DNA from 2 places in the Arthrobacter sp. 01L42 genome. Region 2 is predicted to be linked to the other one. Evidence: riboswitches for the same ligand, from Rfam matches in the RefSeq annotation. Region 2 holds a riboswitch; the other holds the start of a gene.
What was found. A riboswitch is a leader RNA that binds a small molecule or an ion and turns the genes downstream of it on or off. The one in region 2 is predicted to bind cyclic di-AMP.

Region 1 (7,796 bases), on a different contig from region 2:
CCACCGCGGACCAGGACCCGGCCGCCGGCGCAGTGATGGCCGAGTTCGCCCGGATCTGGCGGGACATGCCCAAGATCGTGTACTCGCGGACGCTGACAACTGCCGCCTGGAACACCACTGTGGTCCGGGATGTGGTGCCGGAAGAAGTGCTGGCCCTGAAAGAGCGGCCGGGCGGGGACCTGGCCCTCGGCGGGGCAGACCTGGCCGACACCTTCCGGCGGCTCGGGCTGATCGACGAATACTGGCTGTACGTCCATCCGGTCCTGATCGGACGGGGCCGGCCCATGTTCAAGGCTGCGGACAGCAAAGCCCAGCTCCGGCTGCTGGAGACGCGCGCCTTCGGCAACGGGGTGGCGCTGTTGCGCTACGCCGCGTAGCCGGCACGGAGCAGCCGGGCCTGCGGCACCCCGCTGCGGCCGGCGCTGCGTACGGCGCTGCGGCCGGCGCCGCGTCACTTTCTTAAGCGTTTCTTAACGGGCTGGCGGAAGAGTGGGAGTCGTCGCCTGTCCGGGCGCCCTTGTCCCGAGCCGGAGGAACCCATGACTGGACCTGCCCCTGTTAAGAGCGATGCGCCGCTGGGCGGTGCTGGAGCACTCAGCCGAAGTGGAGCACCAAGCCGTCCCGACGCCGTGCGCCCCGCCGCGGGTCCCCGGCTGTGGGCCCTCCCCCAGGTCCGCCACTGGTTAGTGCTGGGCGTCCTGCTGTCGGCCGCCGTCGTGGCATTGGGCCTGGCGGCGCAGCTGACACCCGGCTTCAGTGCCGCCGAGCTCGGGGTCGATCAGGACCTGAGCCAGCACCACGCCGCCGCCCTGACCGCCGTCGCGATGGCGCTGAATGTTGTGTTTGGCCCGGTGGCGGGCCTCGCGCTGATCGGCGCCGCGGCGCTGTACATCTGGCTTTTCCGCGGCGGCCTGGCCAAGGCGATTGCCTTCGGCCTCGTGGCATCATCCGGCTGGGTGGCAAGTGAATTCTTCAAGCTCCTCGTGGCCCGCCAGCGGCCCAGCCCTGCCCTGCTGTTCGATCCCCTGGCTCCGGAAACGGGTTCCAACAGCTTCCCGAGCGGCCACGTGTCATTTGCGGTGGCACTGGGATTCGCAGTGTACTTCCTGGCCCGTGGAACCCGCTGGGCCAAGGTCACGGCCCTCGCGGCGGCCGTGATGGCCCTCGTCGTAGCCTGGTCACGGCTGTACATCGGCGTTCACTACCCCACTGATGTCGCGGCGTCGTTCCTGGCCTCGAGCGCGGCTGTGGTCCTGCTCGCGGGACTGTGGAACCTTCTCGCGCCGCGGATAGCGGAGCGGATTCGGGCCCGTTGGGGCAGCCGGCCGCTGGGCAGTGAGGAGAAATGAGAATGCCCGCCATCGACGTTTTTGCCGCCCTTCCGGCCGTCCACGCCGCCGGAACACTGTCCCTGCTGGATCCCGCAAGCCTGCTCGCCGGGTTGGGCCCGGCCGCCCTGGGTGTGATCGCGGTGATGGTCTTCATCGAATCGGGCGTGCTCTTTCCCTTCCTGCCCGGCGACTCCCTGTTGTTCACAGCAGGACTTCTGCACCAGCAGCTGCAACTGACGTTGCCCGTGCTGATCGGCATCGTCACCGCGGCCGCGGTCGCCGGGGACCAGGTCGGTTACATGCTCGGACGGAAATTTGGCCGGCGATGGTTCAAGGACGACGCCCGGATCCTGAAGACAGCGCACCTGACCACCACGGAGGACTTCTTCCGCCGCCACGGCGGGGCCGCCGTCGTGCTGGCCCGCTTCGTCCCCATGGTCCGGACGTTTGCTCCGCTGACCGCCGGGACCGCGCGCTATGACTACAAATCCTTCACCCTGTGGAATATCACCGGCGCCGTCGCGTGGGCAGCCTCCGTGACGATGCTTGGCACCTGGCTGGGGCACTTTGACATCATCGCCAGGAACATCGACGCCATCGTCGTGGCCATGGTGCTCGTCTCCGTCGTGCCGGGGGTGGTGCAGCTCCTCAAACGCCGCCGGAACTCCCGCGGCGCAGCCGCAACCGCAGACAAAGCCGCCGGCGACACGGCAGAAGAACCCGGGGCCGGACTGCGGACTGAGGAAATGGCCGCGGAAGAATAGCTGACATGACCTCCGCTGACCTTCCGTCCCTGCTGCTCGTCGAGGACGACGCCGTCCTGGGACCGCTCATCGCCGAGCTCCTGGACCCGGACTACCGGGTCCAGTTGGTCACCAACGGCCGCGACGGCCTCCACCAGGGGCTGACCGGGAGCTGGGACATCATGGTGGTGGACCGCGGGCTGCCCGCCATGGACGGCATCGCCCTCATTACCGCTTTGCGGTCGAAAGGCATTGCCACGCCCATCCTGATCCTGACCGCGCTGGGCGATGCCGACGAAAAAGTCAGGGGCCTGGACGCCGGAGCCAACGATTACGTGACCAAGCCGTTCGACGCCGGCGAACTGGCAGCACGCCTGCGCGCACTGACGCGGACTTTCACTCCCCCGGCCCCGGCACCGGTGGCGATCGGGGACTGGGAACTGGATCCAACGCAGCGCTCCGTCCGTTCCGTCTACGGGCAAACGGTGTCACTGACCGCAAAGGAAGGCCAGCTGCTGGCTGCCCTGGCCGCGGAACCGGACCGCGTCTTCACCCGGGATGAGCTCCTCGCGGCGTGCTTCCACGCCTCGGAACAGCCCGGCGTGATCGATACCTATGTTCATCACCTGCGCCGGAAGATCTCCAAAGCTGTGATCCGCACGGTGCACGGCCTCGGATACCAGATCGGTGAAGCCCATGAGTGACGGACGGCCGGCCGGCGGAAATCCGGACCACTCCATCCTGCGCAAGGCTTCCCTCAAGGTCGCGGTGCGGATCAGTGCTGCGTGCGCGGTCATGGTTCTCGGGCTGCTCGCCGCCACGGCGCTGTACCTCACGAACCAACTGGCCCATCCTGAAGTGCCGGGCTCGGCGGCGGCCGGGACGGCCTACACCTACCTGGATTCCAAGGACGTCCTCGAAGCCATGATCATCGCCGGGGTGGCGGGAATCCTGCTGGCCGGAATCGTCGGGTGGCTCAGTGCGCGCAGCGCGATTCGTCCCCTCAGTGATGCCCTGGCAAGGGAGCGGCGTTTTGTCCAGGACGCCAGCCACGAATTGCGCACGCCATTGACCATCCTGGACACCAGGATCCAGCTGGCCCAGCGCAACACTGTGCCCGGCTCCAGGCAAAGCCACGACCTGGCCCGGATCCGGGAGGACGCCGCGACGCTGACAGGGATTGTCAACGAACTGCTCCTCGCGGCAACCGCGGAGGCCCCGGACCGTTCCGCGCCCCCTGCCGACCTCGCCGACGCTGCCGCCAGCGTCGCCGGCAGCCTCCAGCAGGTGGCAGAGCAGCGCCAGGTGCGTCTGGAATTCTCCGCCGCTGCCCGGCCGCTGGCCCGGATCGAGAAGAATGCGCTGCGGCGTGCCGTGCTGGCCCTGGCGGACAACGCGCTGGCCCACACGCCTCCGGGCGGCCGCGTGTCCATCACGACCTCAATCGAGCAGAAGCGCGCCGTGATCACGGTGGCGGACTCCGGGACCGGAATCACCGGCGTCGATCAGGCCCGGATCTTTGACCGGTTCGTGCGGACGGCCGGCACCGGCACCTCACAGGGACAGCGGAGCTTTGGCATCGGCCTGGCCCTGGTCCGGGAGATTGCCGTCGCGGCCGGGGGCACCGTCGAGGTGGCCGCGACGGGCGACGAGGGAACCGTCATGAAGTTGACGCTTCCGCTCATGGGCAGCGGGAATCCCTGAGGTCCATCCGCCGGGGAAAGATCTGCCATCGGGATCCCGGACTCCCGAATGCGGAGACAGGAAAGACCGGCGGTCGAGTTGCCCCCAAGGGAACTCGAGCGCCGGTCTTTCCGGACTGTCTGGCCCCGGGTCGGGGCCGTGCGGCTTAGGCGCGGACGAACGTCACGCCGCCGGTCGCGGTGAGCCAGGACAGCGGGTGGACCATGGTCTGGTTCTTGCCGTTCATGCCGCCACTGACCACCTGGCCGTTGCCGGCGTAGATGCCGACGTGGCCGGACTGGACCACCATGTCACCGGGCTGCGGCGTCGCCACAACGGTTCCAAGGCCAAGGAACGCGCGGGGACCGATGTCGCCAACGGGCTTACCCGCGGCGCCAAGGGCCTTTTCCACCATGGCGGTGCAGTCCTGGGTGATGCCCACCTGGCTGTAGGCGGCCGAGAGCATGATGGCGTTGCGTCCGCCCGCGGGCGCCGCGGCCGGCGCTGCTGCCGGAGCTGCTGCCGGAGCGGCCTGCACCTGGATGACCGGCTTGGCCGGAGCCTTGGGCGCTGCCGCCGGGGCTGCAGCGGGAGCCGGAGCCGGTGCGACGGGCTGTTCGATGACCGGCGCGGCAACAGAATCCACTGCGGGGCGCTCGAAGCTGATCTTGACGCTTGAATCGGCGCTGACGGGGGCACTGACCTGTCCGGTGACGTCGACGTTCGACGCCGGAGCAGAGTCACGCTGCACGGGGGCGGTGGCGGCGTTGGCGGCCATTCCGCTGGTCAGGACCAGGCCGGATGCGGCGGCGAGGACGGCGGCATGGCGCGCAAAAGTATTGACTGAAGTCATGAAAAATGTAGCCTCTCCCAATGCCTGCGAGGTGAGCTGTCGGATTCGGATGGGAGGCACCCGGCCGCACTCCCGGGCCCGTCGTTGCGGGCACTGTGCGGCTTCACCCCAAGACCTGCATATCAGCAGATCAAAAGTGGTTTCCCCGTCTCTGCCGGACGTTGATGCGAGTTACCCCCGGGCCGCGGCAGAGTTAGGCAATCGGCTGGGGAGCGCCCGTATCGGAGACAACAGGCACTCATCAACCGTAGCGCGAACCGCACCCGAAAGTCACATTAAGGTAACGGCGCCGTGATGCCGGGCCGCAATTTGCCCATAGGGCGGCGCCGTTTCCGAACATAGGATGATGCCATCAGCACCACCGGAAGCGGAGGCCCGAAAATGAACAGCCATTGTGTCGCCATCTGCCAGTTGAGCACTCAGCCCCAAGAGGATTTCGACGTCAACACCGAGCTGCTGATCCTCGACGGCGGGGACGTCCACGTGAGCACATGGGACGCGGAACCGCGCGACGGGGGTTTCGACGAGCACATCCTTAATGACCGGGTGGACGCGCTCGGGTACATGGTTGTCAACGACTGGGCTTTCCTGGACGGCAAGGCCTATGCGGTGGTGGAACGGCGGTCAGGCCCGGCGCCGGCCGGCCGCCGCGAACCGTGACCTTCCTGTCGCTGGCGCTGATCGCCGTCATCGCCTTGGCTGGCCCCCTGCTGGCCCTGCCGGCGCGCTGGCACTTGCCTGTCATGCTGGGTGAGCTGCTGGCCGGCATCGCGATCGGGCGCTCAGGCCTGGCCCTGGTGGACCCCGCGGACCCGACGTTCACCCTGCTGGCCAATATCGGGTTTGCGCTGATGATGTTCGTGGCAGGCACCCACGTTCCCGTGCGGGATCCGCACATCCGTGGCGCCCTCGGCAAAGGCTCCCGCCGGGCGATGGTGGCCGCAGCGGCAGCGGTGGTGATCGGAACCGGCATCGGACTGCTGTTCGGGACTGGACATGCTCCCCTCTACGTCGTGCTGCTGGCCTCCTCGTCGGCCGCCCTGGTGCTTCCAATCGTCGATTCCCTGCGCCTCGGCGGGCCAGATGTCGTCGCTATGACAGCGCAGGTGGCAATAGCCGACACAGCCTGCATTGTGGCGTTGCCGCTCCTGGTGGATCCGCCCCACGCAGTCCAGGCGGCGCTGGGTGTCCTCGCGGTGACCGGGTGCGCGGTAGTGCTCTTTGTCGGCTTGCGCTGGCTGGAGCGCCAGGGAATCCGTCGGCGCGTGCACCGGCTCTCGGAAAGCCGCAAGTTTGCCCTGGAGCTACGGATCCAGCTGGCCGTGCTCTTCACCCTGGCCGGTGTCGCGACGTGGAGCAATGTGTCTGTGATGATGGCGGGCTTTTCTTTCGGCCTGGTGATGGCTGCGGTCGGCGAACCGCGGCGGCTGGCCCGGCAACTGTTCGCGCTCAGCGACGGCTTCCTGGGTCCGCTCTTCTTCGTGTGGCTGGGTGCATCGCTGACGCTAAGGGACCTGGCCGGGCACCCGGACATGATGGCCCTCGGCCTGTTGCTGGGGGCCGGGGCCCTGCTGGCCCACGCCGACCTGGCTTTCCTGGGACTCCCGCTGTCGCTCGGGGTGTTGTCGGCGGCCCAGCTTGGCGTACCGGTGGCTGCGGCGAGCATCGGCACGCAGCTTCAGGTCCTGCTCCCGGGCGAGGCCGCGGCCCTGCTGGTGGGAGCGCTGGTCACCATAGCCGCGGGCGCCGTCGCCGGGTCACGGGCGGCGAGGACTTTCGCGGTCCCGGCAAATGCCGGCGGCAAGTCCGGAAATTCCGGCAGCGCCGTTGGGCAGGGCGATCCGGGGGGTCCGAAGGCCTGACAGTCCGAATGTCTAAATGCCTGGGCCAAAGCCGAGCCGGCGGCGAAATTTCGGAGGGTCATTCTCCAATTGACGTGAATTGCAGCTCCGGCCTCCACTTTGCCATCTCTGCCTGGACCCGGGAGACTGCATCCCGGACAGCTGTGCCGTCGGCGTCGAACGTCCCGCCCGGCTCGCCGAGCACCTCGTTGGCGTGCCGGAGGAACCTGTCCCAGTCCCCCGCGCCCGCGCGCAGCGCCAGCAACGGAGAGAGAAGCGCGGCCCGGCGCAGCCAGGCATCGGGCTCGCGCACCCACCGGTCCAGCACGCTGTCGGCCCGCACCCTGGCCAGAACATCGAGTCCGTCCACCAGGGGCCCGACGACGTCGACGGCGAGCGGATCCACAAGGTCCCGCACCCGCGCCTGCCGGATGAAGCCCTCCAGCCGGGTGAGGTCGGAGTTGGTCAGCAGCTTCACGTTGGCCTGCAGCAGGACCACGGCGGCCAGCCGGCGCTCGAAAACCGGCGCGGCCCCCCGGCCGGAGCCTCCGAGCCCGGAGCCCCACAGTTCGGAACTCAGCGCAGTGACGTCATCGCGGGACAGCCCGGGATAGCGGCGGCCGGCATCCCGGACGGTGCCGCGCACTGCGCCCACGGACGTGCCGTAGAACCGGAGGCCGCTGCCCGCCGGCTCCGTTTCCAGCCGCGCCTGAAGCTGCTCAGCGCGGCGCCAGGAAGCTTCGCGCTGCAGCGAGAGGTCGATGAATTCGCCGGCATCACTCACCTGTCCATTCTTTCCCCTCGCGGCTCGCGGCGGAAACGCGGTGCCAAGGTGTCCTGGGCGGTGGGCCCGGACCATCTGCCTAGACTGAACTGGCAAGCCTCCGATCGAAAGCGGTTTACGCAACCATGCACACCAAGCTGACACTCGCCATCGTATTTTCCGCCATGACGCTGGGGGTGGCAGGGTGCGCTGCCCCTGCGCCATCTACCGCACCGTCGCCCGAATCACCTGCGGCATCCGCGGCGCCGGCCCCTGATTTTGCTTTAGACATCACGGGGGCGCCCGGCCGGATCGCCCAAGCCGGCCTCACGGTGCTGACGGCGGAGGGCAACGTGGACCACTATCACGCACATCTGGACGTGCTGAAGGACGGCAAGCCCATCGCGGTGCCGGCCAATATCGGCATCACCACCGGAGCTGACCACAGGGCCAACGGCATCTCAGCCCTGCACACCCACGACACCACGGGCGTGGTCCACATCGAGTCCCCCACCGCCGGCCAGGTCTTCACCCTCGGGCAGCTCCTGACGGAGTGGGGCGTCCTCGGTGGCAGCGGCGCCC
Region 2 (7,796 bases):
GAGACCAGCTGTTCGGGAGCCCAGATGATCCCCTCCGAGACGAGGAAGCCTGCGACGAGGTCGAAGTCATTGCCCGGCGTTCGCATGGTGACGGAGAATGACATGTTGCCGAGCCGGATTTCCAGCGGTTCCTCGACGGCAAGGACGTCCTCTCGGTGCCGGACCGGGAATTCGAGGGCCTGCGGGGACCCGTCCAGGACGATCTTGTGCACCTTGCGGCGCTGTGTCACACGGCCCATCCGGTGCTCCTAAGCAACATAGTGTGCCGCTGTTTGAAGCTAGCGGCTGTTTGAATCTTTGGCTGGTTCCATCATTGTAAGTGCCTGATCCTGGCGGCGTGCCTTGTCTCCGCGCCGGCGCAGCGGGCCAGGACTCAGCCCAAAAGGGCACTCCAGTCCACCGGCCCGTCACTGGCCGAGGTTTTCCTGGCGGTCCGCTTCGCCGCCGGCTTCTGTTCGGCGGCCGCTGCCGACGCGTCAGGCAACGGCGCACCCCACGGGAGGGCGAAGGCGGGGACCAGTTCCCCCAGCTGCACGCCATGGGGCGGGACCACCAGCACACCGTCGGCGGCGGCCAGCCCCCGCATCATTCCCGGGCCGGTGTGCTGCGCCGGCGATGCCATGCCATAGAGCAGCCGGAAGGGCATGAGCCGGGTCCGGCCCGGGTCGGCGTCAATTGTCGAGCCGCAGGGCACCTCGCTGAGCGGGGGGATCGCGCTGTGCCCGAGTGCCGCCAGGAGTGGGGCACCGATCGTGGACAGCGCCATCATGGCCGCTAGCGGGTTTCCTGGCAGGCCGAGGATGTAACGGCCGTCCGGCAGCTCGGCCAGCACGGCGGGGTGGCCCGGGCGCATGGCGATTCCGTCGATCAGCAGGCGGCCGCCGAGCTCGGCGACCGAGCGCCTGAGGTGGTCTGTCCCGGAGCGCCCCGTGCCGCCGGTGGTGACCACGACGTCGGCAGGCAGGTTTTCACCGGCAGGATCGGTGTCCTCGAGGGCGGCGAGCCACTCGGCGTAGGTGTCGCCGACTTTCACTTCTTCGGTACAGATCCCGCCGAGCATTCCCACCACGGCGGCCAGTTGGGGTCCGAAGGTGTCGCGGACCTGCCCGGGTGCCGGTATCCCGCTCGTCACGACCTCGGAGCCAGTGAAAACGAGGCGGACCACGGCCTTGCCGAGCACGGGAAGGGTGTCACTTCCGGCCAGCGCGGCGAGGGCCAGATGGGCCGGGTTCAGGACCGTGCCGCGCTTGATCAGTACGTCCCCGGCGGCGGCTTCCTCCCCGGCCTTCCTGATGTGGTCGCCGTTGCGCGGGTCTCCCGGCTTCGCGGTGCCGCCCAGCTTCAGGACGGGCAGGCCGTCCTCGTCGACGTCGATGATGCCGCTTTCGCTGCGCAACACGGCCTTGGCCCCGGGCGGGATGAGGCCGCCGGTGGCAATCGGGCTGGCCTGATGTGGTGCCAGACGCTGGCCGGGTTCGGCCAGGATCCAGGGGCCGCTGCCGTTGACGGCCCAGCCGTCCATGGCAGAGGAAGCGTAATGGGGCATGTCCTGCCGGGCAACGACGTCCGCCGCGAGCGTCCGGCCGAGCGCCTGCCGCAGCGGAACAGGGGCGGCCGGGATGGGAACGGCGCACTCGAACGCGAGTTGCCGGGCCTCCTGCCACGTGTGGGCCAGGTGCCTGTGCGGCTCCGCGGCAGTGTCCTCGTCCGCGGCGTCCTGGTCCGCGGCGTCCTGGTCCGCGGCGTCCTGGTCCGCGGCGCCCTGGTCCCCTGCCTCCTCGTCCGCTGCATCCTGGTCCGCAGTGTCTTCGCCCGCTGCATCCTGGTGCGCCGCGATGTGAGGGCCACCAGGGCCGTCTACGGGAGCCTCTCCACCGCCAGTTCCGACGCCATTTCCGCCGGTATCGTTGACGCCATCTTCACCGCCATCTCTGCCGCCATCTCCACCTGCGGCGGTGGTGGGGCCGTTGCCGTCCGGGGCCGCAGCCGTCATGCCCCGGAAGTTTCGGCGGCTGCGTAGTCCTTGGCGAGCCGGCGGGCCACGGCCATCGCGGACTCCATGGACACGGAGTCCGTGGCCTGCCCGGAGCCTGAGGCCAGGCCGGCCGCAAAGCCGGCAATGAATGTGGTCAGCGGTGCCGCCGGGCGCACCACGGAATGGGCGGCCACGCCGGCCAGGGCGAGGACCTCATTCACGTCAATCTCAACGTCGTCCAGCTCCAGGGCCTGGAGCAGGGCACGGCACCAGTCTTCCAGTGTTTCGTCCTGGCTTTTCACCGTTTGCCTCCATGGTCGAGTTCAGCTGTGCAGAGCCGGGCCGGAGCCCGGACCGCCGTCGGGAATCCTGCCGGATACCCCCAGTGCGGACGCGTCATCCCAGGTGTCGACGTCATCCGTGGAACCCGGGGGAACGCGAACTTCCCGCACGTCCAGCCTAGCAAGAAGGGCGAACACCGACGCGTTTTCCAGCCGGTCCCGGGACGCGGCGTCCGCGACAGAACGATGTAGCACGGCCGTGCCATAAAAGCCCGCGAGCGGCTGTTTCCGGCCGTCGGCCGAGACGGCCATGACGCCGTCGGCCGCGTCCCTTTCCGGCGTGCCTGCACCGGACGCGGCCAGCGCCTCGGCCAGGGCATGGACCGCGCCTTCCGACCGGGGCATGTCACACGCCAGGACGAGGGTATAGGGCGCGGCTACTGCGTGCCGGCTCGCGTGATCGGCGGCCAGGGCGGCCAGCCCCGCCGCGATGGCTGCGGCCGGACCCGCGAAGGGCGGCTCTTCCCGGCAGGTCAGGACGCCGCCGGGCAGGCCCCCGGGGTCGGGGCCCACGACGACGGTGCGCCCCGCCGCGCCGGCGGCCCGCAGTGACCGCTCCAGGAGGGTGGCGCCGTCGTAGACCAGCCCGGATTTGGGCACGCCGCCGAGGCGTGAGGACCGCCCCCCGGCGAGAATGATGGCATCGAACTCCATCGTTTCAGCCTAGCGCGGCGACAGCGGCCACCGAACAAGCCGTCACGTGCGCCGGCAGCGCCTTCACCTGCTGATCAATCAGCAAGGGGGCAGATCAGGCAGCCGATTCAGGCAGCAGGAACGGATCCCAGGCCGGCGTCGGCTTCTCGAGTTCCTTGATCTGCCAGATGGCACCCTTTGGCGGGCCCGGAACAAAACCGATCTTCCAGCCCATCTCCGCCGGCGTATGGTCGCTCTTGGCGTTGTTGCACCGCAGGCACGCCGCCACCAGATTCTCCCAGGAGTCGGCCCCGCCCCGCGATTTGGGCTGGATGTGGTCGATGGTGTGGGCAGCCTTGCCGCAGTACGCGCAGCGGTGGGCATCCCGGCGCAGCACGCCGCGGCGGCTCACCGCAGTCATTGTGTTGTACCTGGGCCGGATGTAGCGGTTCAGCAGGATCACGGACGGGCGGCCCAAAATGTCCTGGGGGCCGACCACGGGGTCGTCCCCTTCGGCCACCACGCTGGCCTTTCCGGTCAGGACAAGGACGAGCGCCCGGCGGAAGGTGATGACCGCCAGCGGTTCATATCCAGCATTCAGAACGAGAGTGCGCATCCGCATACCTCTTCACGGCCGCACCCGCCAGCGGCACGAGGGCCGGCTGCCCTCTGCATGGTCGGGCTATGGATCGACAACACAAGAGTAAACACTCAAGTGCCGGATCACCGAATATTTTTTCACCGGTGCGGTCCCGGGCGCGGAAAGTTCACTGCACGGCAACGCAAAAGACCCCCGCCTGCAGGCGGGGGTCTTTCGGAATGCTGGGGTTCGTGCTTAGGCGCCGACGCGGATGAAGACCGGGCCGGAGCCGACGTTGACGCTGTACAGCGCGGTGGTGCCGCCGTTCCAGCCGCCGTGCACTGCCATGCCGTTGCCGACGTAGACCGCGATGTGAGCCATGCCCACGCCGCCGTTCTGGTAGTAAGCGAGGTCGCCCGGGCGTGCCTCGGCGGCGCTCACGGTGCGGCCCAGGGACAGGTAACCTGCCGGCCAGCCGTGGTAGTGGATGCCTGCCGCGGCCAGGGCGTTGGTGGCGAGGGCGGTGCAGTCCTGCGCCACGCCGATCTGTGCGTAGGCAGCGGCGGCGATGGTCGCGCCTGCGCCGCTTCCGATGCCAGCGGGGGCCTGGGCAGCGACGCCGCCGCTGACGCCAAGCTCGGTGCCGCCGGCGCGGGTGGCCGTGGCGTCCTGGACCTTGACAACGGGCTTGGGAGCCTCGACAACGGGAGCCGGCGTGGTGGTCACGGCGGGCTTCTCGTAGGAGATCGCGATGGTGGAAGCGGCCGAGATGGTGGCCGGAGCTGCGGACTGGACTTCCAGGGCCGAAGCGGAGGTGGATTCGCGCTGAACATTGGTTTCAGCAGCGTTGGCTGCGATTCCGCTGGTCAGGACCAGACCGGAAGCTGCGGCGATGACCGCGGCCTGACGGCCCACGCCGCCGGCGTTGTCGCCGACAGCCTTAGCAATAACAGCCAGCGAGTTGGTCTTGGTGACCTCGGCGCGGTGCCGTGCAACGTTTGCACGAGTAGTCATTAAGTTCTCTCTTTCGTGATCCTTGGACCGCGCGCTTTCGGGCACGGACTGAGGACGCTCCGGCATCTTGGGGGTACGCCGGATCGCCCCGAAATGGGTTACTTAGCGAAGGGTGTACTGCGAAGACGCGCCAAAAGCGGAAACTGCATGCTGTCCGGGCTCGCTAGAGATTGAGCCTGCGGAACGTGATCCAATCCGGGCGCCGGCAAGGGCGGCACGTGATGTGGATTCCAGCGGGCTCGACAGAGCCTCGCCGGTGCGCATGCGCGCAGAATTGTGGCGTGAAGACACGAAAGTAGCCTCTCCCAATGCCTACGAGGTGAGCTGTCGGATTCGGATGGGAGTCACCCGGCCGCGCTGCTTCCTGGGAAGCTTTACGACTTAACCCCAAGGCCTTCTTTCGAAGGCCAAAATTGGTTCCCCCGCCCCTGCCAGACGATGTAATGCGAACGGACCTTGAGCGGTGGCAGAGCTAGGCAATCCACTCAAGAGCGCCAACTTCGGAAAAGTTGGCGTGCTTCAAACCCTACAGCAGTCCGGATCCAATGTCACATTCAGATCACGGCGTGTCACAGGAAGTTGAGAGCAGCCCATCGGCTTTTTAGAGCCAACCGAGCGGATCAACGACATCGCCGTTGACCATCACTTCAAAGTGGAGGTGGCAGCCCGTGGAGGCGCCGGTGGTTCCGCTCATGGCGACGACGTCACCGCGGGAAACCTTCTGGCCGACCTTGACCGAGGCCGAGGACAGGTGGTTGTACGTGGTCTCCAGGCCGTTGCCGTGATCGATGACCACGCGGTTCCCCCCGCCGAAGGGATGCCAGCCGTTGAAGGTCACGGTGCCGCTGGCGGCCGCGTGGACCGCCGTGCCGCACTGGGCGGCGAAATCCTGGCCGCGGTGGAACTCCCCCGCGCCCCCGGTAATGGGGCTGACACGGTAGCCGAAGGGCGAGGCCGTGACCAGCTGGTCGAGCGGCGCACCCAGGGTGCCGGCCGATGCCGCGCGGGTGATGGTGCCCACAGACTGGGCGCTCAGCAGCTGCTTGAGTTTCCCGTCCGGATCGCCCTTCGTGGTGACGGCCGTGCGGTTGAAGTCGACTTTGGCGGCGGCGGCAGCGGTGACATCCGGCTGCACGGCAGCGGAGAGTGCGCCGGACCCGCCCGGATTCGAAGCCATCACCGGGCTCGTGACGGGGACCGTCACGGTCAGAACCAGACCAGTTGCGGCCAGGGCGATCCCGGCCTTCTGCCCGACCCCGCTGGCCGCGGCAAAGTCCGTGACCTGGCGGAACGGACTGCGACGGCGACGGCGTTCATCCCGGTGCACGTCCCGCGGGCGTTCGGCCGTGTGTGCGACGACGGGACGCGGCTCCGGAGCGGGACCGGTCGCGCGGCGACGGCCCCTGGAGGTCTGGGTGGTCAAGAACGGTTCCTCTCTGGATGGCCTGCGAAGTTAGCTGTCGGATTCGGGTCAGAGAGATCAAAGACCCGGTCCGCCGTTGCAAGCAGCCACGCACAGATGCATCCCCAGGGGATCCTTCGGTGGAAGCTGCTTGCCGCTGACGGACTTCACCCCAAGGCTGCCGAAGTAGCAGCCGAAAGTGGTTCCCCCGCCCCTGCCAGGAGGTAGTTCTGCGACTGATCCGCTGGCAGGGCTCGGCTTCGGATCAGGTAACGCTTTGGTATCGGTACTGGGCACTAACTATAGGCGATTAAGCCGCCCGGTAATAAATCCGTAACCGCAATTGTGGACAACTCATGGGTCGTCCCATGACCGGCGCGTAGTGGCTGGTCAGGCGACTGTTACAAAGACGTGCGCGGCAACCTCGGGCGGCAGTTCCAGGGCACCTTCGATATCGGGGACGCGGACCGAGATGTACTCCCCCACCCGCTCCAGCGAGACAAGCGCGCCAGGCCTGATTCCGCCCTCGTCGAGCTGGGCCAGAAGCTCCGGCTCCACCTGGATCGGCTCCGCGAGCCGGTTGACCGTAACCCGGGAAGTTACCCCGTAGCCGGCCATGGCCTCCAGCAGGTTCACAGGCCTGTCCACGGGGGCGCCATTGGGCACACCGCCAAGATCCGCAAGCCCCGGAATAGGGTTTCCGTAGGGCGAGACCGTCGGGTGGTTGAGCATCTCGAAGATTCTTCGCTCGACGCGTTCGCTCATGACATGTTCCCAGCGGCACGCTTCCTCGTGGACGTAGGCCCAGTCGAGCCCGATCACGTCCGCGAGGAGGCGTTCGGCCAGACGGTGCTTGCGCATGACACCGATTGCACGTTTCCGTCCGGTTTCCGTCAGTTCAAGGTGCCGGTCGCCGGAAACAACCACCAGCCCGTCGCGCTCCATCCGGCCGATCGTCTGGGACACAGTGGGGCCGGAGTGGCGGAGCCGTTCGGCGATGCGGGCGCGGAGGGCAACGATGTTTTCTTCTTCAAGTTCCAGAATGGTCCGAAGATACATCTCCGTGGTATCGATCAGATCCGTCATTCAGCTCAGCTCCTCGAGCGCAGTCCTAGCGTCATTCCCACCGTACCGCGTGCGGGCTGCATGCAGGATGCGCCCAGGCGGGAACCGCCGTACGTTCGCATGCCAGCCTAGCCTATTTTGAATTACTCCGGATAATCTTTCGATCGACCTGGAGCTATTGTCCCAGGCCCAGCCGGCCGGCCGTCCCCGGCGTCTCAATGACCGGACTATGACAGGCCTTTTTCCGTATCGCCGGGAGCTGTCAGGCAAAATAAAACAGGCAGAATGAAACAGGCAGAATGAAAAGGGGTGTCCGTGGTAGCCATCCCTGCCCGCCACCTCCCAGCCACGCTACGAACCAGCCGAAAATTGGAGCCACTGTGAGCGACACCAGCATCACGATCCCCGCCAACCTCCTGCCCAAGGACGGACGGTTCGGCGCCGGCCCGTCCAAAGTCCGGCCGGAACAGATGGACGCCCTGGCCGCGGCATCGTCGAAGCTGCTGGGGACCTCGCACCGCCAAGCACCCGTGAAGAACCTGGTCGGCTCGGTGCGCAGCGGCCTCAGCGAATTCTTCCGGGCACCGGAAGGCTATGAAGTCGTGCTGGGCGTCGGCGGATCTACCGCGTTCTGGGACATTTCCAGCTTCGGGCTCGTGGAGAACAAAGCGCAGCACCTGTCCTTCGGCGAGTTCGGCTCGAAGTTCGCCTCTGCCACCAACAAGGCGCCGTTCCTTGCCGAGTCCTCCATCATCAAGGCCGAACCCGGCACCCGCCCCACCGCCC

Region 1: another riboswitch for cyclic di-AMP. It lies ahead of AC1DN2_RS08965 (hypothetical protein); the one in region 2 lies ahead of AC1DN2_RS17010 (M23 family metallopeptidase).

What each region holds. Positions count from the first base shown of each region.
Region 1 covers NZ_JBFTSL010000008.1:44,830-52,625, forward strand. The annotation lists gene AC1DN2_RS08940 (dihydrofolate reductase family protein) at 1-377, shown strand, start outside; gene AC1DN2_RS08945 (phosphatase PAP2 family protein) at 540-1,349, shown strand; gene AC1DN2_RS08950 (DedA family protein) at 1,352-2,095, shown strand; gene AC1DN2_RS08955 (response regulator transcription factor) at 2,101-2,778, shown strand; gene AC1DN2_RS08960 (sensor histidine kinase) at 2,771-3,778, shown strand; gene AC1DN2_RS08965 (hypothetical protein) at 3,924-4,610, opposite strand; cyclic di-AMP (ydaO/yuaA leader) riboswitch at 4,618-4,820, opposite strand; gene AC1DN2_RS08970 (hypothetical protein) at 5,022-5,270, shown strand; gene AC1DN2_RS08975 (cation:proton antiporter) at 5,267-6,472, shown strand; gene AC1DN2_RS08980 (DNA alkylation repair protein) at 6,531-7,235, opposite strand; gene AC1DN2_RS08985 (hypothetical protein) at 7,361-7,796, shown strand, end outside.
Region 2 covers NZ_JBFTSL010000020.1:21,997-29,792, reverse strand. The annotation lists gene fdhD (formate dehydrogenase accessory sulfurtransferase FdhD) at 1-239, opposite strand, end outside; gene AC1DN2_RS17035 (molybdopterin molybdotransferase MoeA) at 374-1,993, opposite strand; gene AC1DN2_RS17030 (DUF6457 domain-containing protein) at 1,990-2,277, opposite strand; gene mobA (molybdenum cofactor guanylyltransferase) at 2,299-2,970, opposite strand; gene AC1DN2_RS17020 (HNH endonuclease) at 3,065-3,565, opposite strand; gene AC1DN2_RS17015 (NlpC/P60 family protein) at 3,785-4,543, opposite strand; cyclic di-AMP (ydaO/yuaA leader) riboswitch at 4,839-5,008, opposite strand; gene AC1DN2_RS17010 (M23 family metallopeptidase) at 5,145-5,966, opposite strand; cyclic di-AMP (ydaO/yuaA leader) riboswitch at 5,971-6,185, opposite strand; gene AC1DN2_RS17005 (iron-dependent transcriptional repressor DtxR) at 6,336-7,031, opposite strand; gene serC (phosphoserine transaminase) at 7,391-7,796, shown strand, end outside.